DNA from 3 places in the Mesorhizobium sp. W050 genome. Region 3 is predicted to be linked to each of the others. Evidence: predicted binding sites of a transcription regulator. Region 3 holds the regulator's gene; each other region holds the start of a gene.
The links. The regulator PhoB, encoded in region 3, activates phosphate uptake and scavenging genes when phosphate is short. The targets are predictions, from matches to a motif close to TGTCATNNANCTGTCAT.
Positions count from the first base shown of each region.

Region 1: ACYG9Y_RS10475 (bifunctional 2',3'-cyclic-nucleotide 2'-phosphodiesterase/3'-nucleotidase) is a predicted target of PhoB. The motif match lies at 4,190-4,206, and genes of this name have one in related genera.
Region 2: olsB (l-ornithine N(alpha)-acyltransferase) is a predicted target of PhoB. The motif match lies at 5,483-5,499, and genes of this name have one in related genera.

Region 1 is NZ_JBTTIH010000001.1:2,165,254-2,175,246, reverse strand. Features, by position in the region: gene ACYG9Y_RS10490 (Dabb family protein) at 1-290, opposite strand, end outside; gene ACYG9Y_RS10485 (hypothetical protein) at 404-538, opposite strand; gene ACYG9Y_RS10480 (SAM-dependent methyltransferase) at 798-2,048, shown strand; gene ACYG9Y_RS10475 (bifunctional 2',3'-cyclic-nucleotide 2'-phosphodiesterase/3'-nucleotidase) at 2,109-4,088, opposite strand; gene ACYG9Y_RS10470 (NAD(P)/FAD-dependent oxidoreductase) at 4,230-5,495, opposite strand; gene ACYG9Y_RS10465 (5-formyltetrahydrofolate cyclo-ligase) at 5,677-6,342, shown strand; gene ACYG9Y_RS10460 (Lrp/AsnC family transcriptional regulator) at 6,339-6,812, opposite strand; gene ald (alanine dehydrogenase) at 6,968-8,083, shown strand; gene ACYG9Y_RS10450 (outer membrane protein) at 8,359-9,360, shown strand; gene ACYG9Y_RS10445 (outer membrane protein) at 9,293-9,592, shown strand; gene ACYG9Y_RS10440 (DUF1203 domain-containing protein) at 9,978-9,993, opposite strand, start outside.
Region 2 is NZ_JBTTIH010000001.1:134,690-144,682, reverse strand. Features, by position in the region: gene ACYG9Y_RS00640 (class I SAM-dependent rRNA methyltransferase) at 1-383, shown strand, start outside; gene ACYG9Y_RS00635 (TrmH family RNA methyltransferase) at 418-1,275, shown strand; gene lspA (signal peptidase II) at 1,272-1,760, shown strand; gene acuI (acrylyl-CoA reductase (NADPH)) at 1,866-2,855, shown strand; gene ACYG9Y_RS00620 (response regulator) at 2,998-5,286, shown strand; gene olsB (l-ornithine N(alpha)-acyltransferase) at 5,563-6,438, shown strand; gene ACYG9Y_RS00610 (trimeric intracellular cation channel family protein) at 6,525-7,157, opposite strand; gene grpE (nucleotide exchange factor GrpE) at 7,317-7,946, opposite strand; gene ACYG9Y_RS00600 (hypothetical protein) at 8,205-8,405, shown strand; gene ACYG9Y_RS00595 (fatty acid desaturase) at 8,490-9,512, shown strand; gene ACYG9Y_RS00590 (DUF934 domain-containing protein) at 9,833-9,993, opposite strand, start outside.
Region 3 is NZ_JBTTIH010000001.1:5,852,628-5,862,620, forward strand. Features, by position in the region: gene pstB (phosphate ABC transporter ATP-binding protein PstB) at 1-762, shown strand, start outside; gene phoU (phosphate signaling complex protein PhoU) at 804-1,508, shown strand; gene phoB (phosphate regulon transcriptional regulator PhoB) at 1,525-2,214, shown strand; gene ACYG9Y_RS28345 (ROK family protein) at 2,245-3,480, opposite strand; gene xylF (D-xylose ABC transporter substrate-binding protein) at 3,741-4,781, shown strand; gene ACYG9Y_RS28355 (sugar ABC transporter permease) at 4,926-6,242, shown strand; gene ACYG9Y_RS28360 (ATP-binding cassette domain-containing protein) at 6,255-7,052, shown strand; gene ACYG9Y_RS28365 (CHASE domain-containing protein) at 7,208-8,854, shown strand; gene ACYG9Y_RS28370 (YMGG-like glycine zipper-containing protein) at 8,894-9,136, opposite strand; gene ACYG9Y_RS28375 (hypothetical protein) at 9,220-9,546, opposite strand; gene ACYG9Y_RS28380 (hypothetical protein) at 9,689-9,865, opposite strand; gene ACYG9Y_RS28385 (sensor histidine kinase) at 9,989-9,993, opposite strand, start outside.

The DNA of each region.
Region 1 (9,993 bases), 3.7 Mb from region 3:
CAGGCCGTCGCCACGATATCGGCCGAATAGCGCAATTCGCGCAAGGGTTTGACCCGGCTGGTCGTCTCGGCATAGAGCGGGTGCGCCTTGTATGCGGCAAGCGCGGCATCATCCTCAAACTCGGCATAGACGACCACGTCGATCGCATCCGACAGCGGATCGACCTTGGTGTTGAGCGTCACCTCGAAGAGGCTTGAATGCGGGATCTTGCCCAGTGTGAGCAAGCCCGTACGCACGGCCTCGACATCGTCCTTGCGCCGCGCGCTGAAGAAAACGATATGCCGGATCACGCCTGCCTCCACGTTCGATTTGCGGCATGTTTTGTGTGAGCGGGACCGTCGCGTCAACCGCCACGATGTCGCGCCCGGCAACGCCGGCAGGCGACTTTGCAGAGGCGCAAAAGCTAGGCCCCGCCGGTGACGTAGCGCACGACGCGCGACATCTCCCTGACCGTCGTGTCGAGATAGCGGCCCTGATTGTAGAGGCCGTCCCAGATCAGGAAAAAGGCGATGGCGACGATGACGATGACATAACGCATGGCTGAAACTAACGTATGTGGCTGTTCGTAACCATAGCGATTTCGCCGAGGGCCGCGCTCTCCCGCGGATTCTGGCCTCAGGCCGGCAAGCTGGGCCAGCGCCGCACGAAGCTTGCCTCTTGAAGTTTCGGCCAATGCCATGGAAGATTGTGGCGAAAATTTAAGCAGGCTACGGCGTTCGCGCCTGGCGAATGAAAGTGGAGGATGTGGAGGCCGGCAGATCTTGCGCCGCCCCCGCGGAAGTCCAGGGGGGTGTGAGATGGCTGTCAGGGAATACAAAGGCATCGGCGACGCCATCAGGCTGGACGAACTCAATTTCGCCGAGATCGTCAAGGGCCTGCCGGCCAAGGCGCGCATGGTGCTGTCGGCGGCGATGAAATTGCCGCGCGGTTCGCTGAAGGTGAGGATGCCGGATGGCCGGGCGGTGCTTGTCGGCGGCAACGGACCCGGGCCGGATGCCGAGCTGGTGTTGAAGAACTGGCGCCTGCCCGGCCGTGCCTTTTCCGGCGGCACCATCGGCGTTGCCGAATCCTACATGGACGGCGACTGGGAAAGCCCTGATGTAACCAGCTTCCTGGAACTGTTCGTCGTCAACTCGGCCGTTGGCGAACGCATTGCCGGCGGCGCCAGCTGGCTCATCAACACGGTCCAGCGCATCCGCCACTGGTTCAACGAAAACACCCGCACAGGCTCGAAGCGCAACATCTCGGCGCATTACGATCTCGGCAACGCCTTCTACAAGCAATGGCTCGATCCCAGCATGACCTATTCGTCGGCGCTCTATGCGACCGGCGCCAACGACCTGGAAAGCGCTCAGGCCGCCAAATACCGCGCGCTGGCCAAGGATACGGGTATCGGCAAGAAGGACCATGTGCTCGAGATCGGCTGCGGCTGGGGTGGTTTTGCCGAATTTGCCGCGCGCGAGATCGGCTGCCGCGTCACCGGCCTGACCATCAGCCGCGAACAGCACGATTTCGCCAAGGCGCGCATCCAGAAGGCGGGACTGTCTGACAAGGTCGACATCAAGCTGCAGGATTACCGAGACGAAACGGGCACTTACGACCGCATCGCCTCGATCGAGATGTTCGAGGCGGTCGGCGAAAAATATTGGCCGGTATTTTTCGGCAAGATGAAGGCATGCCTGAGGCCCGGCGGCACCGCCGGCCTGCAGATCATCACCATCAACGAGGCCGCTTACGACACCTATCGGGCGCGGCCGGATTTCATCCAGCGCTATGTCTTCCCAGGCGGCATGCTGCCGACGCCGTCGATCCTGAAGACGCTGGGCAGCGACCATGGCCTTGCCCATCTGCGCGAGCGCGTCTTTCCGGACGACTATGCCCGCACGCTTGCCGAATGGCGCAACCGCTTCTGGGCGTCGTGGGAAAAGATCGTCCCGCTCGGCTTCGACGACCGCTTCAAGAAGCTTTGGGAATTCTATCTCCACTATTGCGAAGCCGGCTTCAGGGCCAGCTACATCGACGTGCGCCAGGTGGTCTACAAGGCCTGATCCGAAGCGTGATTGAGCGGGCGTATGCCCGCTCGTTTTCCCTGTTAGCTGCACGTTGCCTCAAAGCAGGATGCGATACTTCGCAAACCCGGATTCGCCCTCGCCGGCCGGCTCGATCTTGAGCGATTTCACCCCAGATATGAAATCCTTCGCTTTGGGGCCGGTCTCGAACACGACGCTGGTGCCGGGCAGCGGCGTGAACGACCAATTGTCGTCGGCCGAGGGATTGATCGTGCCTTCGCTGACGACGTAGCGCACGATCACGTCGCGGTTGGTGTCCGGCGCCTCGTAGATGATCTTCGAGGCATTGATGTCGGGGAAATTGCCGCCACCGCCGGCGCGGTAATTGTTGGTGGCGACGACGAATTTCGCTGCCGGATCAATAGGCTTGCCGTCGAAGCTGAGGCCGACGATGCGGTTCGAGCCGGCATTGGCGACGCCACCCTTGGCATCGTATTTCGGCAGCTGCGACAGGTCTATTCCGTAGCTGACGCCATCGATCACATCGAAATTGTAGGACGGGAATTCGGTGTCGATGAGCGCCTGGTCGGCCTTGCCCGGCTCGATCTTCCTGAAAATGCCGGCCGACATTTCCAGCCATTCCTTCACTTGCGCGCCGGTGATTTCGACGGCGCGCACCGTGTTCGGATAGAGATAGAGGTCGGCGACGTTCTTGATGGCGAGGTCGCCCACCGGCACGTCGGTATAGTAGTCGGCGCCGTTGCGCCCGCCGGCCTTGAAGGGTGCTGCCGCCGACAGCAGCGGCACATCCTTCCACTGCGTGCTCTTCAATATGTCCTTGAGGTACCAGCTCTGCGCCTGGTTGACGATCTGCACCGACGGATCGTCGGCGACCAGCGCGAAATAGGAATAGAGCGGCGCCGAGGTCTTGCCGACCGGTCGGCGGACATAGGCAAGTGTCGCCTCATGGTCCGCCTTCAGCGCATCGACGACGCGCTGGTCGTCCGCCACCGTCGGCTTGTTTGCCTTGTCGACGCGCTGGTAGATCGGCCTTGCCTCCGATGTGGCCGAGGCTACGCGCCATTTCGATCCGTCCCGTTCCAGAAGCAGATCGATCAGTCCCATATGCGAGCCCCAGAAACCGCCCATCACGGCGGGCTTGCCCTGCAGCGTGCCTTTCTCGGTGTCGACGCCTTCGAGCGCCTGAAAATCCTTCTTGCCGGGGAAGACCAAATGCTGATGGCCGGTGAACACCGCATCGATGCCTTCGACGCCGGCGACGAAGAAGGAGGCGTTCTCCATGCCGTCGCCCTGCTTGATATCGATGCCGGAATGCGAGAGCGCGATGACGATGTCGGCGCCCTCCTCCTTGATCTGCGGAACCCAGGCCCTGGCCGCCTCGACGATATCGCGCGTCCTGACATTGCCTTCCAGGTTCTTCAGGTCCCAGACCATGATCTGCGGCGGCACGAAGCCGATGATGCCGATCTTGATCGGCTGCTCGGCGCCCGACCCGTCCTTGATCTTCTTGTCGAGGATGACATAGGGCTTGAGGTAGAGCTTGTCGTCGCGCGGGTTGGCGGCAAGCTCGGTGCCGCGGATCAGATTGGCGCAGACGAACGGGAAATTGGCCCCGGCCAGCACCTTGTCGAGGAACGACAGGCCGTAGTTGAACTCGTGATTGCCGAGCGTCGAGCATTCATAGCCCAGCAGGTTCATGCCCTTCATGATCGGATGCAGATCGCCTTCCTTGAGGCCCTTCTCATAGGCGATGTAATCGCCCATCGGATTGCCCTGCAAAAGATCGCCATTGTCGATCAGCATCGCATTGGTGGCTTCCTTGCGCACCGCCGCGATCAGTGAGGCCGTCCGCGACAGGCCCATCGTGTCGTTGGCTTTGTCTGCGTAGTAGTCGTAAGGCAGCACATTCACATGGATGTCGGTGGTCTCCATGATCCTCAGATGCGCCTGATTGGCCTGCGCGCGGGCGGAAAACGGATGGAGCATGATCAGCGCCCCGCTGGCGGCCGTACCGGCAAGAAAACTACGGCGGGAGACGGGGTAATTGAGATGCGGCATTGGTTTTCCTTCCCAGCGACGTGACAAGATCCCAGCCCCGGGCGGAAGCTTCGCGCCGAAAACCGGCCATGTCCATCGGGAAGTCAGTCGATCAGCAAAAGGTGACGGCTGGATGAATATCCTTGGCCGCGGTTGAGAACCTCAGCCCTTGTCATCGTCGCCCTGGGTGATCAGCCGCGCGCTGCGCTGGCCGGTGAAATAGATCCATAGCCAGCTAAGCGACACCGAGAGCCGGTTGCGGAAACCGATCAGGAAGTAGATATGCGCCACGCCCCACAGCCACCAGGCAAGCCATCCCGTGAGCTTGATCGAGCCGAAATCGATCGCGGCTGCCCACTTGCCGATCGTCGCCAGGTCGCCGGCATGTTTGTAGCGGAAAGGCCGCGGCGCGCCATCGCCGGCCAGCCGCGCCCTGATCGTCGCGGCGACATGCTTGCCCTCCTGCTTGGCCGAGGGCGCCACGCCGGGCACCGGTTTGCCGTCCGGCCGCAAGACATGCGCGGTGTCGCCGATGACGAAGATTTCAGGACTGTTCGGCACGGTCAGATCGGGCTCGACCATTACCCTGCCCGCCCGGTCCACCGGCGCGCCCAGCCACTCTCCCGCGGGGGAAGCCGCCACGCCGGCGGCCCACAGGATGGTTCGCGCCGGCAGATGCGTATCGCCAAAGACGACGCCTTCGGCATCGAGGCGCGTGACGGCGCGGCCAAGCTCGACCGTGACGCCCCGCCGCTCCAGCGCCTTGCGCGCATAGTCGGACAGCTTTGGCGCGAAATTGGCGAGGATCCTGTCTCCGGCCTCGACCAGCACCACACGCGCCTCACGCGTGTCGATGTTGCGGAATTCGCCGCGCAGCGTTTCATGCGCGAGTTCGACAATGGTGCCGGCAAGCTCCACGCCGGTCGGGCCGCCGCCGACGATGACCAGTGTCAGCAGTGCCTGGCGCTTGGCCGGATCGGTCTCGCGCTCGGCCTGCTCGAAGGCGAGCAGGATGCGCCGCCGAATGGTGGTTGCGTCTTCGAGCGTCTTCAGCCCGGGCGCGAAAGGCTCCCATTCGTCGTGGCCGAAATAAGCATGACGCGCGCCGGTGGCGAGCACCAGCGTGTCGTAGGGAACAGAACTGCCGTCCTCAAGCAGCACGCGTTTGCCTGGACGGTCGACGCCGGTGACGTTGCCGAGCAGGGTCGTCACGTCCTCGCGCTTGCGCAGCAGATGACGGATCGGCCAGGCAACTTCCGAGGTCGCCAGCGAGGTGGTCGCCACCTGGTAGAGCAGCGGCTGGAAAAGGTGATGGTTGCGCTTGTCGACCATGGTGATGCGCACGGGTGCGCCGGCCAGCGCCCGGGTGAGTTCGAGACCGCCGAACCCTGCGCCGACGACAACGACATGATGGCTGGTTTCACTCATCGCATTCACCCCTGTTTGTCTCTCTTTATCTAGTGATTTTTGTGCACCGCAACAATGTCGCGGCGCGCTAGACTGCCGCGCGTAAGGCTGCCCAGGACTCGTCGCCGGATGTCGCGAATGCCTATGTCGGCAAGCCTGGACGGGTATAGCCTTGCAGGGGCTGGAACCACGGGAGTGAAGCATGGCCAACGACGATGACAAAGATCGCAAAGGGCGGGCGCAATATTCTTCGCCGCCTTGCTTCATGCACGAACTCGATCCGGAATTTCGCGCGCCATTGACCGACTGGACCGATGTGCGCCGTTGGCGCAAGGCCGAGCGCGAGCGTCTGATCGCGGCACGGTTGGCGGTTTCGGCCGATGCGCGGGTGGCGATGTCGCGGGCTATCACCGAAGGCCTCGACGCGGCAATCGGCGACATTGCCGGCCGCATGGTCAGCCTGTACTGGCCGTTTCGCGGCGAGCCGGACCTGCGGTCGTGGATGGCGTCGATCAACCAGCGCGGCGGCCGCACGGCACTGCCAGTCGTCATCGAGAAGGGCCAGCCGCTGATCTTCCGCGCTTATGTGCCTGGCGACCGGCTGGAAAAAGGCGTCTGGAACATCCCTATCCCCGCCGAAGGCGACCCGGTGCTGCCCGACGTCGTCATCTCGCCGATCGTCGGCATCGACCCGCGAAACTACCGCCTGGGCTATGGCGGTGGCTTCTTCGACCGCACGCTGGCTGCCATGCCGTTCAAGCCATTGGTCATCGGCGTCGGCTACGAACTGCAGCGCATAGCCACCATCTACCCGCAGCCGCACGACATCCCAATGGATAGGCTGGTGACCGAGACTGCTCAGGGCTAGGCCAGTTCCGGCTTCATGCCCATCGCCGTGCGATCGACGATCTCGCGCAGGGCAAACGACGAATTGATCTTGGTCACGTGCGGCATCGCCGACAGCCACTCCTTGTGGATGCGCTCATAGTCGACCAGATCCTTGGCGGCGATGCGCAGGATATAGTCGTATTCGCCCGACATCAGGTGGCACGACAGCACATTCGGGCAGCGCTTGATCGCCGCCTCGAAATCCGACAGCGTCTTTTCGAACTGCCCCGACAGCGATATGTGCACGATCGCCGTCATCTGGTGGCCGAGCGCTGCATTCGAAAGCCGGGCGTGATAGCCGCGGATGGTGCCGGATTTCTCCAGATTGTCGAGCCGGCGCGAACAGGCCGATTGCGACAGGCCGACCCTTTCAGCGAGCGCCGCATTGGGTATGCGCCCATCCTTCTGCAGTGCCTCGAGAATGGCGATATCGATCCTGTCGAGCGGCATTTAGAGTGATTCCTGCGAAAATTATGCAATTTCGCGCAACGATTATCGAAACACGTCACCTCGCGCAAGCGCATTCGCAAACACCTGCGCAACGATTCGTGGTTCACTCGGTTGATACAGGGAACGAGCCCGAAGGGCCGGATCAGGAGAAGACTATGCGCGTCGGCTGCCCCAAGGAAATCAAGAACCACGAATACCGAGTCGGCCTGACGCCGGGCTCCGTCCGCGAATATGTCGCGCATGGCCATGAAGTGCTGGTCGAAAGCGGCGCCGGCGCCGGCATCGGCGCCGATGACAATGCCTACCGCGCCGCCGGCGCCACCATCGCCAGGACCGCCGCCGACGTGTTCGCCAAGTCCGACATGATCGTCAAGGTCAAGGAGCCGCAGCCCAACGAATGGGCGCAGCTGCGCGAGGGCCAGATCCTCTACACCTATCTGCACCTGGCCCCGGATCCGGAGCAGACCAGGGGCCTGCTCGCGTCCGGCGTCACCGCAATCGCCTATGAGACCGTAACCGACGACCGCGGCGGCCTGCCGCTCTTGGCGCCGATGTCGGAAGTTGCCGGCCGCCTGTCGATCCAGGCCGGCGCGACCGGGCTGCAGAAGGCCAATGGTGGCCGCGGCGTGCTGCTCGGCGGCGTGCCCGGCGTACTGCCCGGCAAGGTCACGGTGCTCGGCGGCGGCGTCGTCGGCCTGCATGCCGCCCGCATGGCGGTCGGCCTCGGCGCCGACGTCACCATCATCGACCGCTCGATCCCGCGCCTGCGCCAGCTGGACGACCTCTTTACCGGCCGCGTCCACACCCGCTACTCCACAGTCGAGGCGCTTGAGGAAGAATGCTTCTCGGCCGACATCGTCGTCGGCGCCGTGCTCATCCCGGGTGCTGCTGCACCCAAGCTGGTCACTCGCGAAATGCTGTCGGGCATGAAGAAGGGCTCGGTGCTGGTCGACGTCGCTATCGACCAGGGCGGCTGCTTCGAGACTTCGCACGCCACCACCCATGCCGAGCCGACCTATGAGGTCGACGGCGTGATCCATTACTGCGTCGCCAACATGCCGGGCGCCGTGCCGGTGACCTCGGCGCACGCGCTCAACAACGCGACGCTGCATTATGGCCTGCAGCTGGCCGACAAGGGCCTGAAGGCACTGGTCGACGACCACCATTTGCGCAACGGCCTCAATGTCCACAGGGGCAAGATCACCAATCGCGCCGTCGCCGAAGCACTCGGCTATGAGCTGGTCGAACCGAAAGTGGTTCTGGCTGCCTGACCAGACGCCTTAATCGACTCAAGCAGTTCTGCCTCCCTCACCCGCCGGTTGCGCCGGCGGGTTTTTTATTGGCCGCGTGCTCACAAATTGCGGGCTCTAAGGCAACATCACGGCGAAACGGCCCGGCTTGGCGGTGCTTTTGCCTGCCGATGTGGCATTTTTGTCATTCCAATATTGGCGAGCGTCCTGTTAGAACACGGACGGGTTTGTTCTTATGCTAAGGGGCTAAAATGTTCATCTCTGCTAAATCCGTTCTTCTCGGGGCCGTTTCGGCAATGGCTTTGATATCGGTAGCGCATGCCGCCGATGTTGTGCAGCCGGTGGAAGAACCTGCCGGTTTCAACTGGAGCGGCGCCTATGTCGGCATCGGCGGCGGCTTCGGCGCCACCGTGCATCGCATCAGCGTCGACCCGGTGATCGACTTCAACGGGATCGGCGGCAACGGCGTGTTTGGCGAAATCACCGCCGGCTACGACTATATGGTCTCCGAGCGCTTCCTGCTTGGCGGCTTCATCGACGCCAACATCGGGAATATCGGTCCGTCGATCAGCCTTCCGGGCGCTGATATCGACCTGACGAACGCTTATGGCTTCGACGTCGGCTTGCGCGCCGGCTATCTCTTGAACCCCGATACACTCGGCTATGTGCTCGGCGGCTACACCTGGAACCATTTCAAGCTCGAGGGTTCGGGCTTTGCCGACGGTCTCGATTTCACGGAGAACCGTGGCGGCTATGTCGTCGGCGTTGGCATGGAAACCGTGCTGCGCGGCAACTGGACGATTAAGACCGAGTACCGCTACGCCAACTATGGCGACGACTCGGTGGCTGACCTCGGCATTATTGGCGGCCCGGGAACCTCTCTGGATGTCGAGCCATCCAGCCACACCTTCCACATCGCGGCCAACTACCGCTTCGGCGCCCAGAATGGCGGCGGGGCCTCGTTTGCTGCTCCGACCTACAACTGGACCGGCTTCTATGTCGGCGGCGCGCTTGGCGCCGGCACGGTGGTACATGACCTGACGCTGGGCGGTGCCCTCGAGTTGGATGGCATCGGTGGCGAAGGCGTGTTCGGCGAGGCGAGCATCGGTTACGACCATGATTTCGGCGGATGGGTCGCCGGCGTGCTGCTTGATGCCCGCTATTCCGGCATTCGCTCGAAGCTGGATCTCTTCGGCGGCTCCATTAAGGGCGATGCCGACTATGGCTTCGATGCCCTGGCCCGCATCGGCGCCAAGGTCAACGAGTTCGACTCTGGCCTATGTCATCGGCGGCTATAGCTGGCAGCATTTCGACCTGCATGCTTCGCCTGGCGGCGACATTACCGACTGGGGTTCGAGCGGCTTCTCGATCGGTGGCGGCCTGGAAACGGCCGTCTCCAGCAACATGACGCTGGGCCTCGAATACCGCTATTCGCAGTATGAGAAAGAGGATTTCGGTTCGGGCGGCTTCCTCACCGACGAGCCTTCTTTCCAGACCGTTCGCCTTGGCGCGAAGTATAAATTCAACTAAAAGCCGCTCCGGCAACGTCAAAGCCCGTCGGTCAATTCCGGCGGGCTTTTTCTTTGCGCAAAATCTTAACATCGGCATTGAACAGGCTGACGGACAACAAAAAAGCGGAGCCAAAGCCCCGCTTCCTCGGTTGTCGAGATCCCCGCCGGTTCATCCGCGGTCGGCAAATCCATCGACACTCATGCTTTAACGGACGAATGCGAAGGGAGTGCGACAGCGCACCGGCAATCGGCGCGCCGCCACGCCGGCGACGATCGCGGACGCTATGTGAAGTGCTTCACATCAGGCAATCGAAAAACATGCGCAGACAGGGATGCCAACTTGACGGCTCGTGCCGTCACACGGTTCCCAACTGCCCGCCAGACCACCGGCGGGCATCTTTTTGTCAGACACGCTCCATG
Region 2 (9,993 bases), 5.7 Mb from region 3:
CCGGTCTCGGCAGCAAGCCGATCCGCTGGATCGTCGACGATGCTGTGAAATTCGCCGAGCGCGAAGAGCGCCGCGGCAGCCGCTACGACATCATCCTGTTCGACCCGCCCGCCTATGGCCGCGGCCCCAAGGGCGAGGTCTGGCAGTTGTTCGAGGACCTGCCCGGCCTGACCGATCTTTGCCGCGCGATCCTGACGCCGAAACCGCTCACCGTGGTGCTGACCGCCTATTCCATCCGCGCCTCCTTCTTCGCCATCCATGCCTTGATGCGCGACACCTTTGCCGGCATGGGCGGCACCGTTGAATCAGGCGAACTGATCATCCGCGAGCAATCCGCCGGCCGGGCGCTGTCGACATCGCTGTTTTCGCGCTGGGTGGCCTGAATGCCCGGGAGACCTGAATGCCCGGGAGTCCCGAATGAATGAGCGGCACGCAGGTGCGCCCGGGCAGGTCAAGGAAGTCACCAGCCTTGCCAATCCGCTGATCAAGGACATCAAGGCGCTCGCCCAGAAGAAATTCCGCGACCAGCAGAACGCCTTCATGGCCGAAGGGCTGAAGCTGGTCATCGACGCCCTCGACCTCGGCTGGTCGATCAGGACGCTGGTTTTCGCCAAGGCCGGACGCGGCAATGCGGCGGTCGAAAAGGTGGCGGCGCGCACGGTTGCCGCCGGCGGCACCGTGCTCGAAGTGTCCGAAAAAGTGCTGGTCGCCATCACCCGCCGTGACAATCCGCAAATGGTGGTCGGCGTCTTCCGGCAAAAACTGCTGCCGCTAAGAGACATCCGCGCTCACGACGGCGACGTCTGGGTGGCGCTCGACCGGGTGCGCGATCCCGGCAATCTCGGCACCGTCATCCGCACCGTCGATGCCGTCGGCGCCAAGGGCGTCATCCTGGTCGGCGAGACTACCGATCCTTTTTCTGTCGAGACCGTGCGCGCCACCATGGGCTCGATCTTCGCCGTGCCGGTGACCAAGGCGACGCCGGAAGCATTTCTGGCTTGGCGAAACAGCTTCTCGGGCCTGGTGGTCGGCACCCATCTGAAGGGTGCGGTCGACTACCGCTCGGTCGATTTCTCCCGAGGACCGGTGCTCTTGATGATGGGCAATGAGCAGCAGGGCCTGCCCGACAATCTGGCGGAAAGCTGCGACCGGCTGCTGCGGATTCCGCAGGCCGGCCGCGCCGATTCACTCAATTTGGCGGTCGCCACCGGAATCATGCTGTTCGAGATCCGGCGCGGCGCGCTGAAACTTGCCCCCGAGGACGCCACATCGTGAAATCATGGTCTCCCTATGCGCTGCTGGTGGTGGTGGCAATCGCGCTCGACCAGTGGATAAAGCATCTGATCGAGACCGGCCTCGTCTTCCAGGAAAAGCTCGACCTGGTGCCATTCCTGGCGCTGTTTCGCACCTACAATACCGGCATCGCCTTCTCGATGTTCTCGTCCTTCGGCGACACCGGCCTGGTCGTCATCGCGGTCGTGGTCGTTGCCTTCGTGCTTTATCTGGCGACGCGCACGCCCTCCGGCCATGTGCTGGCCCGCATCGGCTTTGCCCTGATCATCGGCGGCGCGATCGGCAATCTGATCGACCGCGCCGTCTACGGCCACGTCATCGACTATATATTGTTCCACACGCCGGTATGGTCCTTCGCCGTCTTCAACCTTGCCGATGCCTTCATTTCGGTCGGCGCGGCGCTGGTCGTCTTCGACGAGTTCATCGGCTGGCGGCGCGAGGCCAAGCCGCAAGGCCCAGAAGCCTGACGGCCCGACTCTTTTGACCAATTGACCTCGCCGGACGGTCGCCGCACAGTTCGGCCAGAGCCAGCCAATGCCGACCGCCAGCCTTTGCGAAGCCGAGGAGAAGAGATGCCTGAAACCTTCAAAGCCATCCTCGTTTCGCGCGACGCCGAAAAGAAGCAATCGGTCGAGATCGTCGATTTCGGCGAAGCCGATCTGATGGAAGGCGACGTAACTGTCGCGGTCGAGGCGACGACGGTCAACTACAAGGACGGGCTGGCCATCACTGGGAAAGCGCCAGTGATCCGCCGCTGGCCGCTGGTGCCGGGCATCGATTTCGCCGGAACCGTCCTCTCCTCATCGCATGCCGACTGGCGCAAGGGCGACAAGGTCATCCTCAATGGCTGGGGCGTCGGCGAGACGCATTTCGGCGCCTATGCCGGGCGCGCGCGCGTCAACGGCGACTGGCTGGTGCCGTTGCCCGACGGCATCAGCGCGCACGATGCGATGGCGGTCGGCACCGCCGGCTATACGGCCATGCTTAGCGTCATGGCGCTGGAGCGGCACGGCATCCTGCCGGATCGCGGCCCGGTGGTGGTGACGGGTGCAGCCGGCGGCGTTGGGTCGGTCGCGGTCTCGATCCTGTCCAGCCTTGGCTATCACGTCATCGCCTCGACCGGCCGCAACGCCGAAAGCTCCTATCTGATCGACCTCGGTGCCGCCGAAGTGATTTCGCGCGAGGAACTCTCCCAGCCGGCCAAGCCGCTGGCCAAGGAGCGCTGGGCCGGCGGCATCGATGCCGTCGGCAGCCACACGCTGGCCAATGTGCTGTCGATGACCGCCTATGGCGGCGCGGTCGCCGCCTGCGGCCTGGCGAGTGGCATGGATCTGCCGTCGAGCGTCGCCCCTTTCATCCTGCGCGGCGTCTCGCTGCTCGGCATCGATTCAGTGACGGCGCCAAAGGCTGTGCGGCTGGAAGCCTGGCGCCGCATCGGCAGCGATCTTGATCTCAAGAAGCTCGCCGGCCTGTCGACGACCATCGGCTTCGACGGCATCATCACCGCCGCCCATGACATCGTCGAGGGCAAGATCAGGGGCCGCGTGGTTGTCGATATGTGAGGCTCCCGAAGCATGATCCCGAAAGGGAATCAGGTTTCGGAAAAGATCAGGCGATGCGGAAAACCGCCAAAAATGCATGACCGCTAAAATTCGAACGATCCGCCGCGCTTTTCCATAATCTCTATCTGGCAAGGAGTTCCGCATGATCGCGGAGTCCGCCAGGAAAGAGAAGAGCCGTGCCGAAAGCGTCGACGGGCCGAGTCCGGCGACGGCGAAGCGGCAGCGTGTTGCGCCGCCGCCTCTGGCGCCGGATTTGCCGCGCGCCACGTCCGAGGGCCTGCCGTTCCTGACGGTGGTCGCCAGTGTCGTGCTGGCGGGCCTCTCCCACCTCACCGGCGCTCCGATCTTCATCACCCTTGGCTTGCTGGCGACAGGCCTTGCCGGCGTCGCCATGCACCTGCGCAGCCGGCGCACCGTCCGCCGCGCGGCGGCCTTGCTCGACGAAACCGCGGCCCGCAGCCGCGCCGAGATCGAGACGCTGGCCGACCGCATGTGGGAGATGCAGGAGAGCGAGGAGCGTTTTCGCGGGCTGATCGATGCGCTCGGCGATCTCGTCGTCCACCGCGACCGCGACGGCCACATCGTCTACGCCAACAAGGTTTTCGCCAGCCTCGTCGGAACCGACCAACGCGACCTTGCCGGGAGGACCCTCGCCGAACACGGCATCGATGTCGGCATCGTCCCCGACGCCGCCTTTTCCGATCATGAATGCCTGAGTTCCACCGACGTCTCCATACGCACCCCGAACGGTCCGCGCTGGTTCTCGTGGATCGAACTGTCGGTACGCGACAAGGATAGCGGCGCCGTCTCGCACCGGGCGATTGCCCGCGACATCACCGCGCGCAAACGCGCCGAATCCTCGCTGATCACCGCGCGCGAGCGCGCCGAATATGCCAGCCAGGCCAAGTCGCGCTTCCTCGCCACCGTCAGCCATGAGATCCGCACGCCGATGAACGGCATCATGGGCATGGCCAAGCTTCTGGCTGACACCAATCTGTCGCCCGAGCAGCGCACCTATGTCGGCGCCATCTCGACCTCGGCCAGCGCGCTTTTGGCGCTCATCGAAGACCTGCTCGACTATTCCAAGATCGAGGCCGGCCGCTTCGACCCGGAACCGCAGCCGACATCGTTGCGTGAAATTGCCGACAACATCATCGAACTGATGGCGGCGAAAGCCTTCGCCAAGAACATCGGCCTCGGCTGTCATGTCGAGCCCGACGTGCCACAGATGATCATGGCCGATCCGGGAAGAGTCAGGCAGGTGCTGCTCAACCTGATCGGCAATGCGATCAAGTTCACCGACACCGGCGGCGTGCTGGTTTCGGTTGCACGGGCCCGCACCGAGACCAGCGAGCGCATCTGCTTCACCGTCGCCGACACCGGCCCTGGCCTGCGCGAAGAGGATATGGAGCGCATCTTCGAGGAGTTCGAACAGTCCGACGGCACCTCGACCCGCACCCATGGCGGCGCCGGCCTCGGTCTGGCCATATCGAGGCGCCTGGTCGCCGCCATGGGCGGTGCCATTTCGGTGTCGAGCCGGCTTGGCGAGGGATCGGAATTCGTCTTCGAGATCCCGGCGGCAGGAGCAACCGAAGCACCGCAGAGCCGGCAGAACATCCTGGCCGGCCGGCGCGCCGTGATCGTGTCGAAGAACGCCGTCGAGGCCGACGCCATCGCCCGCACCATCCGCGCCCATGGCGGCGCCGTCGACGTCGCCGCAACCGCTTCCCAGGCGACGCCCTTCGGCGAACATTGCGATGTGCTGTTGATCGACGCGGCCCTGGAGGACGGCGACGGCAGACTGCTCAAGCGCCTGCGCCAGAGTGGCTTTGCCGATTGCGAGGCGATCACGCTGATCGCGCCGACCGACCGCGGCATGCTTGGCGAATTCCGCACCAGCGGCTACGCCACCTTCCTGGCGAGGCCGGTGCGCGGCGAAACCCTGCTGCGCGTGCTGCTGACCAGTCATGCCCCTGCCTTGCCGCCGCCCAAGCCGGAAAAGACCCGCGCGTCCTCGCTTCGTGCCCATGGCGGGCGCCAGCAAGGTTTGTCGGTGCTGATCGCCGAAGACAACGACATCAACGCCATGCTTGCCCGCGCCACGCTTTTGAAGGCGGGACATCGCGTGAAAGTGGTCGGCAATGGCAAGGCCGCGGTCGAGGCGGTGACCGAGGCCGGGCTGAAAAATCGCTTCGATGTGGTGCTGATGGATTTACACATGCCGGTCATGGACGGGCTGGACGCGATCGCCGCCATCCGCCGCCACGAGGAGGAAATGGCTGTGCCGCCGGTTCCGATCATGGTGCTTTCGGCCGACAGCCAGGAAAAGACCCGCCACACCGTGCTCGCCCATGGCGCCAGCGGCTTTGTCACCAAGCCGCTCGATCCCGACGCGCTGGTCCATGCCGTCGAGGGCCAGGTGGCCGCCTGAATTCATGTCGCTCAAAAATGGCCCCGGTTTTGAGAAGACGACATGCACAAAACAAAGACTTGAAGCGGGTCGCGTGAATTGTCCCAGCGCGACGCGCTTCAAGGCGACATTGGCGCAATCCTCGCGTCACGTAGGTAGCCGAATGAGGGTTTTCGCCAGCCGACGAAGTATTGCCCGTCGCGCCGTATCACGGTACTGTCACAATCCTGTTGCACCTACACCGTATCCCCGTGCCAAGAGGGATGGCTCGAAGGAGAATCACTCGTGCACACAGTTATGCCGGAATGTGACACTCGGCCCAGCGCAGGCGGCGCTTTGCTCGCCGCGCGGAACGCCGATGCCGTCGCAACAGGCGCACCGCTGGGCCGTATCGGCAATCTCGAAGTGCGGCTTGCCCGCAATGAGGCCGAGATCGCCGCCGCGCAGGAAGTGCGCTACCGGGTGTTTTATGACGAGCTTGGCGCCAGGAAGGACCTGTTCCAGGCGCAGGACCGGCGCGACGCCGACCGCTTCGACCCGCTGTGCGACCATCTCCTCGTGCTGGACACTTCGATCTCCGGCCCCGAGCATCGCCGCATCGTCGGCACTTACCGCCTGCTGCGGCAAGAGATTGCCGCGACCGCCGGCGGCTTCTATTCCGAAGGCGAGTTCGAGCTGACCAAGCTGATCGCCCGCCATCCCGGCCAGCGCTTCCTTGAGCTCGGCCGCTCCTGCGTGCTGCCGGAATACCGCTCGAAGCGCACCATCGAGGCGCTGTGGCAAGGCATCTGGGCCTACATCAACCACTATGAGATCGGCGTGATGACCGGTTGTGCCTCGTTCCCTGGCACGGTGCCGGCTGCGCATGCCGAGGCGCTCACCTACCTTGCCCATCACTGCCGGACCAACTCCGCCTGGGATGTGCGGGCGGTCTCCGGGCGCTATTGCTCGATGGACCTGATGCCGATCGAGGCGGTCAACGCCAAGGCGGCGATTGCGGCCATGCCGCCGTTGGTCAAGGGCTATCTGCGCGTCGGCGCCCGCATCGGCGACGGCTGCGTCATCGACCGTGAGTTCTCCACCGTCGATGTGTTCGTGGTGATGCCGGTCAAGGAAATCGGCGCCCGCTACGTCAACTATTATGGCGGGGAAGCGCAGCGCTTTGCGGCGTGAGGCAGTAGGCAGTAGGCAGTAGGCAGTAGTGAAGGCTGCCGCGAATTGCTGACTACCGACTATTCCCTACTCACTAATCCCTCTCCCTATGGAATATCCTCCGGTCGCCGTCCCGGGCGGCTCTTGTAGGACGGAAAGGTCCAGCCGAATTTCAGCGCGCCGCCGCGCACCAGGAAAGCCGCGGCGAAGCCGGCGACATCCGAGGCCAGCGGCGGCAGGCCGGCGAGATCGCCAAGTGTGTAGAGGCCGGCGCCCGCGAGTGCGGCGGTGACGTAGATTTCGGGCCTGAGCAGCACCGATGGCTCGCCGGCCAGCAGATCGCGCAGGATGCCGCCGAACGTAGCGGTCAGCACGCCCATAACAACGGAGACGACCGGCGAGCCGGTGATGGCCAGCCCCTTGGCCGCGCCCATTATGGAAAAGGCCGCCAATCCGATGGCGTCGAGCCAGAGCAGCCATTTCCAGCGGGATTCGACGCGGTGAGCGATGAAGAAAACCAGCACCGCAACCGCCGCGCAAACCAGCACATAGCCGGAGTTGGCGACCCAAAAGACGGGCAGGTTGAGGATGACGTCGCGAAGCGTGCCGCCGCCAATGCCGGTGACGCTGGCCAGAAACAGGAAGCCGATAATGTCGAGCTGCTTGCGCGAAGCCGCCAACGCCCCGGTCGCGGCAAAGACGGCGACGCCGGCATAGTCGAGGAGGTCGATGGGTGTCAGGGACATGAGGTAGTAGGGATTGGGAATTAGGGAAAGTATGAATAACACGAAGCCGCGCGATTGATACGCCTGCCTATTCCCTCTTCCCTCTTCCCTATTCCCTCTTCCCTATTCCCTCTTCCCTATTCCCTCTTCCCTATTCCCTACTGCCTACCCTACTCACGCATCCTTCTCGGCCTGCTCGTTCACCGGCCCCGGCTCGACCGGCGCTTCGGTGGCCGCGATCTTGGGGCCGCCCTTGGCGACCCCGACCATGGCCGGCCGCAGCACGCGCTCGCCGATCGAATAGCCCGGCTGCACGACCTGGACGACGGTGTTGGCCGGCACATCGGGATTGGGCACTTCGAACATCGCCTGGTGGAAATTCGGGTCGAACTTCTCACCTTCCGGCTCAAGCTTCTTCACCCCATGCCGTTCCAGCGTCGACAGCATGGCGCGCTCGGTGATCTCGACGCCGTCGATCAGCGCCTTGAAGCCGGCATCTCCGGCCGCTTTCGCCTCGGCGGGGATAGCATCGAGCGCGCGGCGCAGATTGTCCGACACCGACAGCATGTCGCGGGCGAAATTGGCCACCGCATAGGCGCGCGCATCATGCACGTCGCGGGCGGTGCGGCGGCGCAGATTCTCCATCTCGGCTGCGACGCGCAGCGCGCGGTCCTTCAGCTCCTCGTTTTCCTTCAGCAACCGCACCAGCGCTTCATAGTCGCCGTCGATGCCGCCTTGCGTGCGCTCGGCCCCGGCCGTTTCGATATCCTCGGGCGCGCGTTCGTCTTTTGTCTGGTCGCTCATCGCCATTTCCCGTCATTCGAATGGTTTGGATTTGCGCCCGATATCGAGGTTTGGCGGCCAAAAATCAAGGGGCAAGCCCAGGAGGACGCCCACAGCAGGCAATGTTGCGGGCTGCCCGTCGGACTTGGTGCGGGGCGCAAGGACGTTCAAAATTAATTCAAACTTTACCGTAACGGCAGCCTTTGCTTGCCAATACCCCGCTATGGGGAACCATTCAAAGCTTGGAGGAGTTTTGAAACCGACACAGGATTTGAGACAATGGACCGCAATACTGGCAACAGAAGCGAAGAGCTCGCCGCCGACATCAGGCGCCAGTTCGGCACCGAGGCGACGACGCGCTTCTTGCGCACCTTGCCGGCCTTCCGCACCGAGGCCGACATTCCCGCCCGTTTCCGGGACCTGCTCGACCGGCTGGACGGCATAGAAGCCAGCATGGCCGGCGGCCAACGCCGTCAATAGCGATGCTATCGCGCGACAATTACGCGCAGTAATTTTGCGTGAGCTTTTCCTTGCGGCAGCGGGACGCCCCGCCTATGCTTCCTGATGAACATGATTTCCCCCGAGACGGCCGCCAACAGCAAGCGCGCCTGGTTGAAGATCCTGGCGCGCTACAAGAAGCCCGACCGGCGACGCAGCACTCTTGAACTCGCCATCACCCTTATTCCTTTCGTTACGCTGTGGGCGCTGTCTTCGGCAGCCTATTCCTATGGCCACTGGTGGGGCTTGATCCTGATCCTTCCCGCCGCCGGTTTTCTGGTGCGGATCTTCATGATCCAGCACGATTGCGGCCACGGCTCCTTCTTCGCCAACCGCACTGCCGACGACTGGATCGGCCGCGCGCTCGGCGTGCTGACGCTGACCCCTTACGATTGCTGGCGGCGCGCGCACGCCACCCATCACGCCAGCGCCGGCAATCTTGACGAGCGCGGCATGGGCGATATCAGGACGTTGACGGTTGCTGAATACCGGCAGCTGTCTTGGCGGGGACGCCTTGCCTATCGTCTCTACCGCCATCCCCTGGTGATGTTCGGCCTTGGCCCGATCTGGCTGTTCATCTTCGAGCAGAGGCTGCCGGTCGGCATGATGCGCGGCGGCCTGACGCCCTGGGTGTCGTCGATGACCACCAATCTCGGCATCGCGGTCGCGGCAGCGCTGCTTATCTGGCTGGTCGGCCCCGGCGCTTTCCTGATCGTCCATTTGCCGATCGTGATCCTGGCCGGATCGGCCGGAATCTGGCTGTTCTACGTCCAGCACCAGTTCGAGGAGACGGAATGGGCGAAGGACGAAGAGTGGGAATTCCAGCGTGCCGCCCTGCACGGCTCGTCCTATTATGATTTGCCGCCGGTGCTGAACTGGTTCACCGGCAATATCGGCGTCCATCACGTGCACCATCTCTCGGCCAAGGTGCCGGGCTACCGGCTGCAGGAAGTGCTGCGCGACTATCCCGAACTGCGCGGCATCGGCCGCGTCACGCTTCTCGACAGCCTGCGCTGCGTCAAGCTGGCGTTGTGGGACGAGAACCGCCGCAAGCTGATCTCGTTTCGCGAAGCGCGGGCCTTGGCCTAAAAGCAATTCCAGCAAAGTGTGAGGCGGTTTTCCGGGCTTTCGCTTGGGAATGCCGTAAGAGAAAGAAAAAAACCGCCGCACCGAAGGCGCGGCGGCATCTTCCAAAAACCGGCTCAGGCAGCCTTGCGCTCCTCGCGCATCCAGACCTTGCAGCCCTGATCATGTCAGGCGCCTTTTCGGCGATCATGATGGACGGTGCATTGGTGTTGCCGCCGATGAGCGCCGATTCCTCCCTCGCGCCCGGCGGATATTTTCCGTCCGGACAGCCAGGAGAAGGCCCGATCACAGTCTTTGTAAAGACAGGCGAAATTACCGCTGCGTCAGATGTTGCGAACGCGCCGCCAGGAGTATTTCGGCCCCTTCGGCTCCGACGCTTCGGTCGGCTGATAGTAAAGGCCCAGCCCGCCTGTGCGGCCTTCTTCGAGGCGCTTCAGCAGAACCGGGTTGGAGATTTCGAACTCGTCGAAGCCGAGGCGCAGCA
Region 3 (9,993 bases):
AACGAAGTCATCAAGATGCGCGGCGACAAGGTCGGCGTCTTCTACGGCGAGAAGCAGGCGTTGTTCGACGTCAATCTCGACGTCCGCCAGAACCAGGTGACGGCGCTGATCGGCCCGTCCGGCTGCGGCAAGTCGACCTTCCTGCGCTGCCTCAACCGCATGAACGACACCATCGATTCGGCGCGGGTGACCGGCAAGATCACGCTCGATGAAGACGACATCTACGACAAGAACATCGATGTCGTCGAACTGCGCGCCCGCGTCGGCATGGTGTTCCAGAAACCCAACCCGTTCCCGAAGTCGATCTACGAGAACGTCGCCTACGGCCCGCGCATCCATGGGCTGGCCAAGCGCAAGTCCGACATGGACCAGATCGTCGAGCAGAGCCTGAAGAAGGCTGCGATCTGGAACGAGGTCAAGGACCGCCTGCAGGAGCCCGGCACCGGCCTGTCCGGCGGCCAGCAGCAGCGCCTGTGCATCGCGCGCGCCATCGCCGTGTCGCCGGAGGTGATCCTGATGGACGAGCCCTGCTCGGCGCTCGATCCGATCGCCACCGCCCGTGTCGAGGAGCTGATCGACGAACTGCGCCAGAACTACACGATCGTCATCGTCACCCACTCGATGCAGCAGGCGGCGCGCGTGTCGCAGCGCACGGCGATGTTCCATCTCGGCTATCTCGTCGAGGAGGGCGCCACCGACAAGATGTTCACCAACCCCGACGACAAGCGCACCCAGGACTACATTACCGGCCGCTTCGGCTGAGCCGTCCGGCGGGTGAATTTTCAGGCACGAGGACCAAGATCATGGGTGAACATACCGTCGCCTCCTTCGATGAAGAGCTCGGGCAGATCAGCAAGCTGATACGCGACATGGGCGATCTGGCCGGCTCGATGGTCAGCGGCTCGACCAAGGCGCTGCTCAATTCGGACAATGCGCTGGCACAGCGTGTCGTGTCCGACGACGCCATCATGGATGCGCGCCAGCGCGAACTGGACGACCGCGCCATCACGCTGATCGCCAAGCGTCAGCCGATGGCCAACGATCTGCGCGCCGTGGTCGGCTCGATCCGCATGGCGGGCGACCTCGAGCGCATCGGCGACCTCGCCAAGAACATCGCCAAACGCGTCGGCACCGTGGGCTTGAGCGTCACGCCGCGCGACCTCTCGCACTCCATCGACGCCATGGCGCAGCTGGTGCTGATCCAGGTGCAAGGCGTCGTCGAGGAATATGCCGCCACCGATGCGGCAGCGCTTGCAAAACTCAGGAATGACGACGAGCGCATCGACGTCAAATACACGTCCGTGTTTCGTGAGCTCTTGACCTACATGATGGAAGACCCTCGCAACATCACCGCCTGCACGCATCTCTTGTTCTGCGCCAAGAATCTTGAGCGCATCGGCGATCATGTCACCAACATCGCCGAAAATGCGTATTATGTGCTGACCGGCCAGCAACTGCCCGCCAATCGTCCGAAGCAGGACGAGACGGCGATGGCCATGCCGGCCTGATGAGGGTGAACTGCCGATGATCGCGCCACGCATCATGGTCGTGGAGGACGAGGAGCCGCTAGGCGTGCTCCTCCGCTACAACCTCGAATCCGAAGGCTATCACGTCGAGGTGGTGACACGCGGCGACGAGGCCGAGATCCGCCTGCAGGAAAACGTGCCCGATCTCCTGGTGCTCGACTGGATGGTGCCCGCTGTTTCCGGCATCGAGCTCTGCCGGCGGCTTAGAGTGCGGCCCGAAACCGAGCGGCTGCCGATCATCATGCTGACCGCGCGCAGTGAGGAAAGCGATCGCGTGCGCGGCCTGTCCACCGGTGCCGACGACTATCTGGTCAAGCCATTCTCGACGCCGGAGTTCATGGCGCGCGTGAAGGCGCTGCTGCGCCGGGCCAAGCCGGAAGTGCTGTCCAGCGTGCTCAAGGTCGGCGACATCGTGCTCGACCGCGAGTCGCACCGTGTCTACCGCAAGAAGAGCGAGATCAGGCTCGGACCGACCGAGTTCCGGCTGCTCGAATTCATGATGCGCCATCCCGGCCGCGTGTTCTCGCGCAGCCAGCTGCTCGACAATGTCTGGGGCGAGACGATCTACATCGACGAGCGAACCGTCGACGTCCATGTCGGGCGCTTACGCAAAGCGGTCAACAACGGCCGCATGCCGGATGTCATCCGTACCATTCGCGGCGCCGGCTACGCGATCAGGGAAGACTAGGATGCTGCGCGTCGCGCCGTTGCCGGCCATTCAGGCGACATGCTTGCCGGATTTGGCCTGAATGCCCGGCGCGAAAATCTCCTGATCGACGAAGCCGAGCGCGCGCATGGCACAGCCTTCGCGGATCAGCGGCAGCTCGTTGGGCTCGGTGTCGAAGGAGATCGACTTCGAGTGCTGGCCGCCGGCGGTCTGGGCGATCGCTTCGCGCAATGCCGGCTCGATCAGGTCGAAGGCGGCGGCGCTGACGCCAACCATGGCGACAGGCGCCGGGTCGATCAGCGCAAACAGGCTGCCGAGGCCGAAGCCGAGCGCCTCACCGGCCTTGCGATAGGCTTCGCGCTCCGGGCCATCGGTTTCGCGGGCGCGCGCGGCGAGTGCGCGCATATCAGCGTCGCCGATATCGACCGGCTCGGCATCTTCGCTCATCATTTTGGCGCTGCGCCAGATGGCGTAGTTTCCGGCATAGGCCTCGACGCAGCCGCGCCGCCCGCAGCGGCAGAGCGCGCCGCCCGGACGGTGGATCATGTGGCCGAACTCGCCGCCCGAGGAATGGGTGCCGGTGAACAGTTCGCCTTTCAGCACCAGCCCCATGCCGATGCCGTGCGACAAGAGGATCGCGATGAAATTGTCGCGGTAGCGCTCGGGCTGGCGCCATTGCAGGGCCACCGCCATCATATTGCAGTCGTTCTCCATGGTGGCAGGAATGCCGAATTCCGCTTCCAACATGTCGGCGAAGGCAATGTCGGTCAGTGGCGTGATTGGCGACCACAGCATGGCCCGCGCCTGCGAATCGGTGATGCCCTGGATGCCCATGGCAATGCGGGCGATGCTCTGGACATCGAGGTCCGGGTCCGCGAGACGCCGCCCGACGATTGCTACGCATTCGCCGATCAGCTCGTCGCGCGGCATGGTCAGCGTGTCGAGCCGGCGCTGTTCTTCCGCGACCACCTGGCCGGCATAGTCGGTGACGGTGACGGAGAGGAAGTTCAGCGACAGCACCACGGTCATGACCGCCGCCGCTTCCGGGTTGAGGCCAAGGCCGACCTGCGGCCGGCCGCGTTTCAGCGAGCCGGTCTCGCCAGGCTTGCCTTCAATCAGGATGCCTTCTTGAATTAGATCAGACGAGATTGCCGATATCGTCGAATGGCTGAGGCCGGTGGTCGCCGCAATCTCGGTCCGCGACGGCTGGCCGGCCCGGCGCACGGCCGAAATCACCATCGCACGGTTGCGACGGCGCAGATCGTCGTGGCGGATCCCAACCGACATTTGTTTTCCTCCCGGCCTCCTCGCGCCTCATGATAGTGTTCGACGGCACCAGCCAAATATTGGCAGACGCCGGCAGCCCTGTCATTGTTTATTGCGGAGCTCGAAAAAATTCGGCAACGCCATCAGAATCCATCAGAATCGATGTTGACAGCGCCTTATCATTGAACCAGTATTTTTTCGAGGCTCGAAAAAATAGGGCCTCCGTGTGCCGGCCCTCGGGCCAGTTTTGTCGCGCCGCACCCGGCGCAGGGAGGATTATGATGAACAGATTTGCAGCCGCCATGCTGGCGGGTGTCGCCATGTCGCTGGCGCTGATGTCGGTCGCGCAGGCGAAGGACAAGGTCATCGGCGTGTCGTGGTCGAACTTCCAGGAAGAGCGCTGGAAGACCGACGAGGCGGCGATGAAAACGGCGATCGAAGCCGCCGGCGACAAGTACATTTCGGCCGACGCGCAGTCCAATCCCGGCAAGCAGCTGACCGACGTCGAAAGCCTGATCTCGCAGGGCGCCAACTCGCTGATCATCCTGGCGCAGGACGCCTCGGCCATCGGCCCGGCGGTGCAGAAGGCGCTGGACGAAGGCATTCCGGTCGTCGGCTATGATCGCCTGATCGAGAACAAGGACGTCTTCTACCTGACCTTCGACAACAAGGAAGTCGGCCGCATGCAGGCCCGCGAAGTGTTCAAGGCGAAGCCCGAAGGCAACTATGTCTTCATCAAGGGCTCGGGCTCGGATCCGAATGCCGATTTCCTGTTCTCGGGCTCGATGGAAGTGCTCAAGGAAGCCATCGACTCGGGCAAGATCAAGAATGTCGGCGAGGCCTATACCGATGGCTGGCTGCCGGCCAACGCCCAGAAGAACATGGAACAGTTCCTGACCGCCAATGACAACAAGGTCGATGCCGTGGTTGCGGCCAATGACGGCACCGCCGGCGGCGTTGTCGCCGCGCTGACGGCGCAGGGCCTTGCCGGAACGGTTCCGGTCTCGGGCCAGGACGGCGACCATGCCGCCCTGAACCGCATCGCGCTCGGCACGCAGACGGTGTCGGTGTGGAAGGACGCGCGCGAACTCGGCAAGAACGCCGCCGAGATCGCCTCGCAGCTTGCCGATGGCAAGAAGACGGGCGACATTGCCGGCGCCAAGGACTTCACCACGCCTGGCGGCAACACCGTCAAGTCGCTGTTCCTGACCCCCGTCGCGATCACCAAGGACAACCTCAACGTCGTCATCGACGCCGGCTGGATCAAGAAGGACGAAGTCTGCACCGGCGTCGCCGCCGGCAGCGTCGCGGCTTGCAACTGATCTCGACGACTTGAAGAAATGAGGCGCCGCGGCTGTCAAGCCGCGGCGTTTTCTCTACGAGAATTGTGTGTTTCCGCCATCGGCGGCAAACTTCTAGGCTGTGGTCCGGCATCCGCGCCAGACGGCAAGCCGCTGGAGGACATCATGACCGACACGACCTCAAATCCGCAGGCCGATACGGCACGAGCGTCTGAACTCGGCGCGGTCGCCCGGTTCCTGAAAGCGACCGAGCTCGACACGCGCATGCTCGGCATGGTCGGCGCGCTGCTGGTCATCTGGGTCGGCATACATATCCTGTCGGGTGGGCTTTTCCTGACGCCGCGCAATCTTTGGAACCTGTCGGTGCAGACGTCCTCGGTCGCGATCATGGCGACCGGCATGGTACTGGTCATCGTCATGCGCAACATCGACCTTTCGGTGGGCTCCGTCGAAGGCGTGATCGGCATGATCATGGGCGTGGCACAGGCCGAATTCCTGATTCGCGTCATCGGCTTCCAGCTTGGAAACCCCTGGCTCTGGATCGTCGCGCTTGCCGCCGGCGTGGTGCTTGGTCTGCTGATCGGCGCGTTCCAGGGCTTCATCATCGCCTATATGCAGGTTCCGGCCTTCATCGTGACGCTTGGTGGCCTGCTGGTCTGGCGCGGCATGGCATGGCTCATCACCAGCGGGCGCACGGTCGCGCCACTCGACGCCACCTTCCAGCTGATGGGCGGCGGACCACGCGGCTCGATTGGCGCCGCTGCCAGCTGGATCGTCGGCATCGTCGCCTGCGCGGCGGTCGCCTTCGCGCTGCTCAACGGTCGCTCGCAGCGCAAGCGCTTCAGCTTTCCACTGCGCCCCGTCTGGGCCGAGACCCTGCTTGGCGTGGTCGCTTGCGCGGCCATCCTCGGCGCCGTGTGGATCGGCAATTCCTATCCATGGCCGATCGGCATCGTGCGCCAGTACGCACAGCAGAACGGCATCACCGTTCCCGAAGGCGGGCTGTTCATCGCGCATGGCATCGCCATACCGGTGCTGATGGCGGTGACTGCCGGCATCATCATGACGTTCATCACCAAGCGCACGCGTTTCGGCCGCTATGTCTTCGCCATCGGCGGCAATCCGGAGGCAGCGGAACTCGCCGGCATCAACACGCGCTGGGTGACCATGAAGGTGTTCATGATCATGGGTGTGCTGGCTGCAATCAGCGCGGCGATCTCGTCGGCCCGTCTCAATGCGTCAACCAATGCGCTGGGCACACTGGACGAGCTTTTGGTGATCGCGGCCGCCGTCATCGGCGGCACGTCGCTCGCGGGCGGCGCCGGAACGGTGATGGGCGCCATGCTCGGCGCGCTTCTGATGCAGTCGCTGCAATCCGGCATGGTGCTGCTCGGCATCGACTCGCCGCTGCAGAGCATTGTCGTTGGCGCTGTCCTGGTCATCGCCGTCTGGCTCGACACCGTCTACCGCAAGCGGGTCTAGGGAGGAACGACTATGGAAAAAACTGCTCCCACCGGTACGCCACTGATCGACATGCGCAACATCTCGATCGCGTTCGGTGGCATTCGCGCCGTCGACGATGCGTCCATCGATCTTTTCCCGGGCGAAGTGGTGGCGCTGCTTGGCCACAACGGCGCCGGTAAGTCGACGCTGATCAAGATCCTGTCGGGCGCCTACAAGCGCGATGCCGGCCAGATCTTGGTCAACGGCCAGGAGGCCTCGATCTCCAATCCGCGCGACGCCAAGAAATACGGCATCGAAACGATCTACCAGACGCTTGCGCTGGCCGACAATGTCGACGCTGCCGCCAACCTCTTCCTCGGCCGCGAACTGATGACCGCGTGGGGGACACTCGACGATGTCGCCATGGAGGCCGAGGCGCGCAAGGTGATGGGCCGGCTCAATCCGCGCTTCCAGCGCTTCAAGGAGCCCGTGATCAAGCTATCGGGCGGCCAGCGCCAGTCGGTGGCGATCGCACGCGCCATCCTGTTCAACGCCCGCATGCTGATCATGGACGAACCGACGGCGGCGCTCGGGCCGCAGGAGACGGCGCAGGTCGGCGAACTGGTAAAGCAGCTCAAGGCCGACGGCATCGGCATTTTCCTGATCAGCCACGACATTCACGACGTGTTCGAGCTTGCCGACCGGGTCTGCGTAATGAAGAACGGCCAGGTCGTCGGCACCGCGCTCACCACCGATGTGACGCAGGACGAAGTGCTCGGCATGATCATCCTGGGAAAGTGTCCGCCCGGCGCCATTCCCGGTCCGGGTGCGCTGAAGATCGCGGCCTGAGACCACGATATCATCGGCTCTCATCTTCACCGATGTTCGACCGATAAGCCGGCTAAATATACGTGATATGCCAGCCGTCATTATGGCTTGGCCGCGCCATTGTCTTGCCGCGGCGAGTTGCCCATAAAGGTTCCCGAACCGTCCATGGGCCTGCGTTGAAGAAGCTTTTCCCGATCCTTGCCTTCATTGCCGTTGCACTGATCAGCCTGACGATGGCGGGCTTCGCCTATTTCGCCACCCAGGAAGCGGCGCGCATCAAGTTCGAGGCGACGGCCGACGACGCGCTCAACCGCATCGAAAGCCGTATCGATCTGCATCTGTCACTGCTGCGCTCGACGCAGGCGCTGTTCGACGCCCGCAACGGCGAGATTTCAGGTAGCGAATTCAAGGCCTTCTTCAGCGCCCTCAATCTCGATAACAATTTCGCCGGCCTGCGCGGCATCGGCTATCTCAGGCTGGCCAAGACCGGTGACGAAGCGGCGGTCGAGCGCGACATGTTGCGCGACCGCGGCGCCGGCCACACGGTCTATCCGGACACGACACAGCCGTGGCGCACGCCCGTCGTGCTGTTCGAGCCGCTCGACCCTGCCAACGAATCCACCATCGGCTACGACATGTTCACCGAGCCGGTGCGGCGCGAGGCGATCGAAAAAGCGCTGGCCGATGACGCACAGCACGCAAGCGGTCTGGTCCAACTCGGCCAGGACACGGGGGCGGCGCAGACCTTTACCGGTTTCCTGGTCTTCGTCAGGCTCAATGTCAAAACCGCGCCGGATGGTATCAACGCGTCCAGATCATCGACATCAGGCCTTCTCTACGCGGCCTTCCGCGCCGGCGACCTGTTCCAGACCGCGCTCAGCCGCACGCCTTTGCTGCCGGTCAACACCGCGGTCTATGACGGCACGGCCGACGCCGACAATCTTCTGTTCCAGTCGGAGACGCCGCCGGTTGCGAGCTTTGGCGACAGGCTGTTGGTGACGCGCAAGATCATCGTCGCCGGTCGGCCGTGGACGGTGCTGTTTCGGCCGACAAGTGCATTTTCGCAACCGTCCTCGCGCGCCATTCCGGTCATGCTCGGGCTGTTCGGCCTGCTTCTGGCCGGCGCCATAGCGTTGGTGGCCCGCTACCAGGAGCGCGCCTACGACGCCAAGTCGCTGCTGCATGAAACGACGGAAAAAAGCCTGCTCGAAAAGGATTTGATGCTGCAGGAGATGAAGCATCGAATCAAGAATTCGATCACGCGGGTGCTGGCGATTGCGCGCCAGACGGCAGCGCAAGCAACCGACGTGAAGGAGTTCTCAACTTCCTTCTCAGCCCGCCTGCAGGCAATGGCGGCTTCCCAGGACATGCTGACGCGTTCGCGCTGGCAGAAGGCCGATCTTGGCGACCTGCTGCGCATCGAGCTCGGCCAGGTGTTCGGCAAGGAGCTTCCGGAAGGGATATTGTCAGGGCCTCAGGTGCTGCTCGACGAGAGGACGACGCAGGCGCTTGGCCTGACCTTTCACGAACTGGCGACGAATGCGCTGAAATATGGCGAGGCCGGCAATTCCGTGGGTGCGCTGAAGGTCGACTGGTCGTTCGAGGGGCGCGGGTCCGAGCGGATGCTGGTTCTGAACTGGCGCGAGGCCGGGCAGAAGGAACTCGAAGCGCCGGCGAAGACCGGCTTCGGCACCAAGCTGATCGACCTCAATGTCACGCGCGAATTGCGCGGCACGATTGCCCGAGATTTTCGCGCCGATGGGCTTACGGTGGAAATCAGGATCCCGCAGCCTGATGCAGTCAAACAAACGGAGACCGGCTGACCGGTCTCCGTCGCGATTGTCTGACGCTTTTGAAGCGGATCAGCAGCGAGCGGTGTAGAGCCGGCCGCGATTGTCGCGATACTGGCAATAGCCGTTGCGCAGGTTGCGCACCAGCAGGCCGGAACCGGCGCCAACGGCTGCGCCGATCAGCGCACCCTTGCCGCCGCCGATCAGTCCGCCGGCCAAAGCACCGACACCGGCGCCGACACCGACATCCTGCTCGGTCGTGCTGCAGCCGCTGACGGCGACCACCGCAACCATGGCAATAATCAATTTCCGCATAGAATCTCTCCTCACTTTTGTCCTCACTTTAGTAAGCTCCAGCCGCTATTTAGCACGAAACAGCAGCCTTTGCCCGCTCGATCTTATTGTTGGCTAAGAGAGTCTTTTTCGCGGCGCGTGGCGTTCGACGCGACCACGACACTGGAAATCTGCAAAGACGCGTCGAGGGTGCCGTCCGGGCGCACGTTCCAGACGATCTGGTCGTAATCATCTTCCAGCGCGGGGTCGACCGTAAGACATTTGGCAACGACGTGCTCGGCCTGACCCTGCACGTCGCCGGCAGCGAATGGACGTTCTGCCGTGCATGCTTCGGCGGTTTCGAAAACACTGACCGGCACCGGCAGTTCACGGCATTCGGTCATGTTGTTCGAACAGCCAATTACCAAAAGCAAAGCGGCGATGTGTTCCACGGCGACACGTCCTCTCGCCATAAGAACGGTCCACAGCCGTCAAAGTTCCTGTGCCGAAAGGGGCGTTAATAATTGGTCGGCTACGAGCTGGACAGTTTCTGAGCCAGGCTGCTTGGGAGCAGCGTGAACCTGAGCATCTGGCTCAGACCAATTGCGACGCCACGATCAGCACAACAGCGGCGACGAGCGCGACAGCGGCGACGCGAAGCAAGGGATGCCAGGCGTGCTGCAAAGGCGAGGCTGAAGCGTCAGGATCCTGAAAGCCGCTCATCGACACCCGGGCGGCCTGCTCCAGCCTGTTCATATCGGCAACCGTCATGATCATTCCTCCCGCGTTGCAGGCTGCGGCCGAAACATCGGTTGAATCGGTCAAGATCCAGCAATCTCTGGGAACCACAGCATCGGATTTTATGGTGAACAGCCGGTTAAGGAATCCCGCCGCTCATT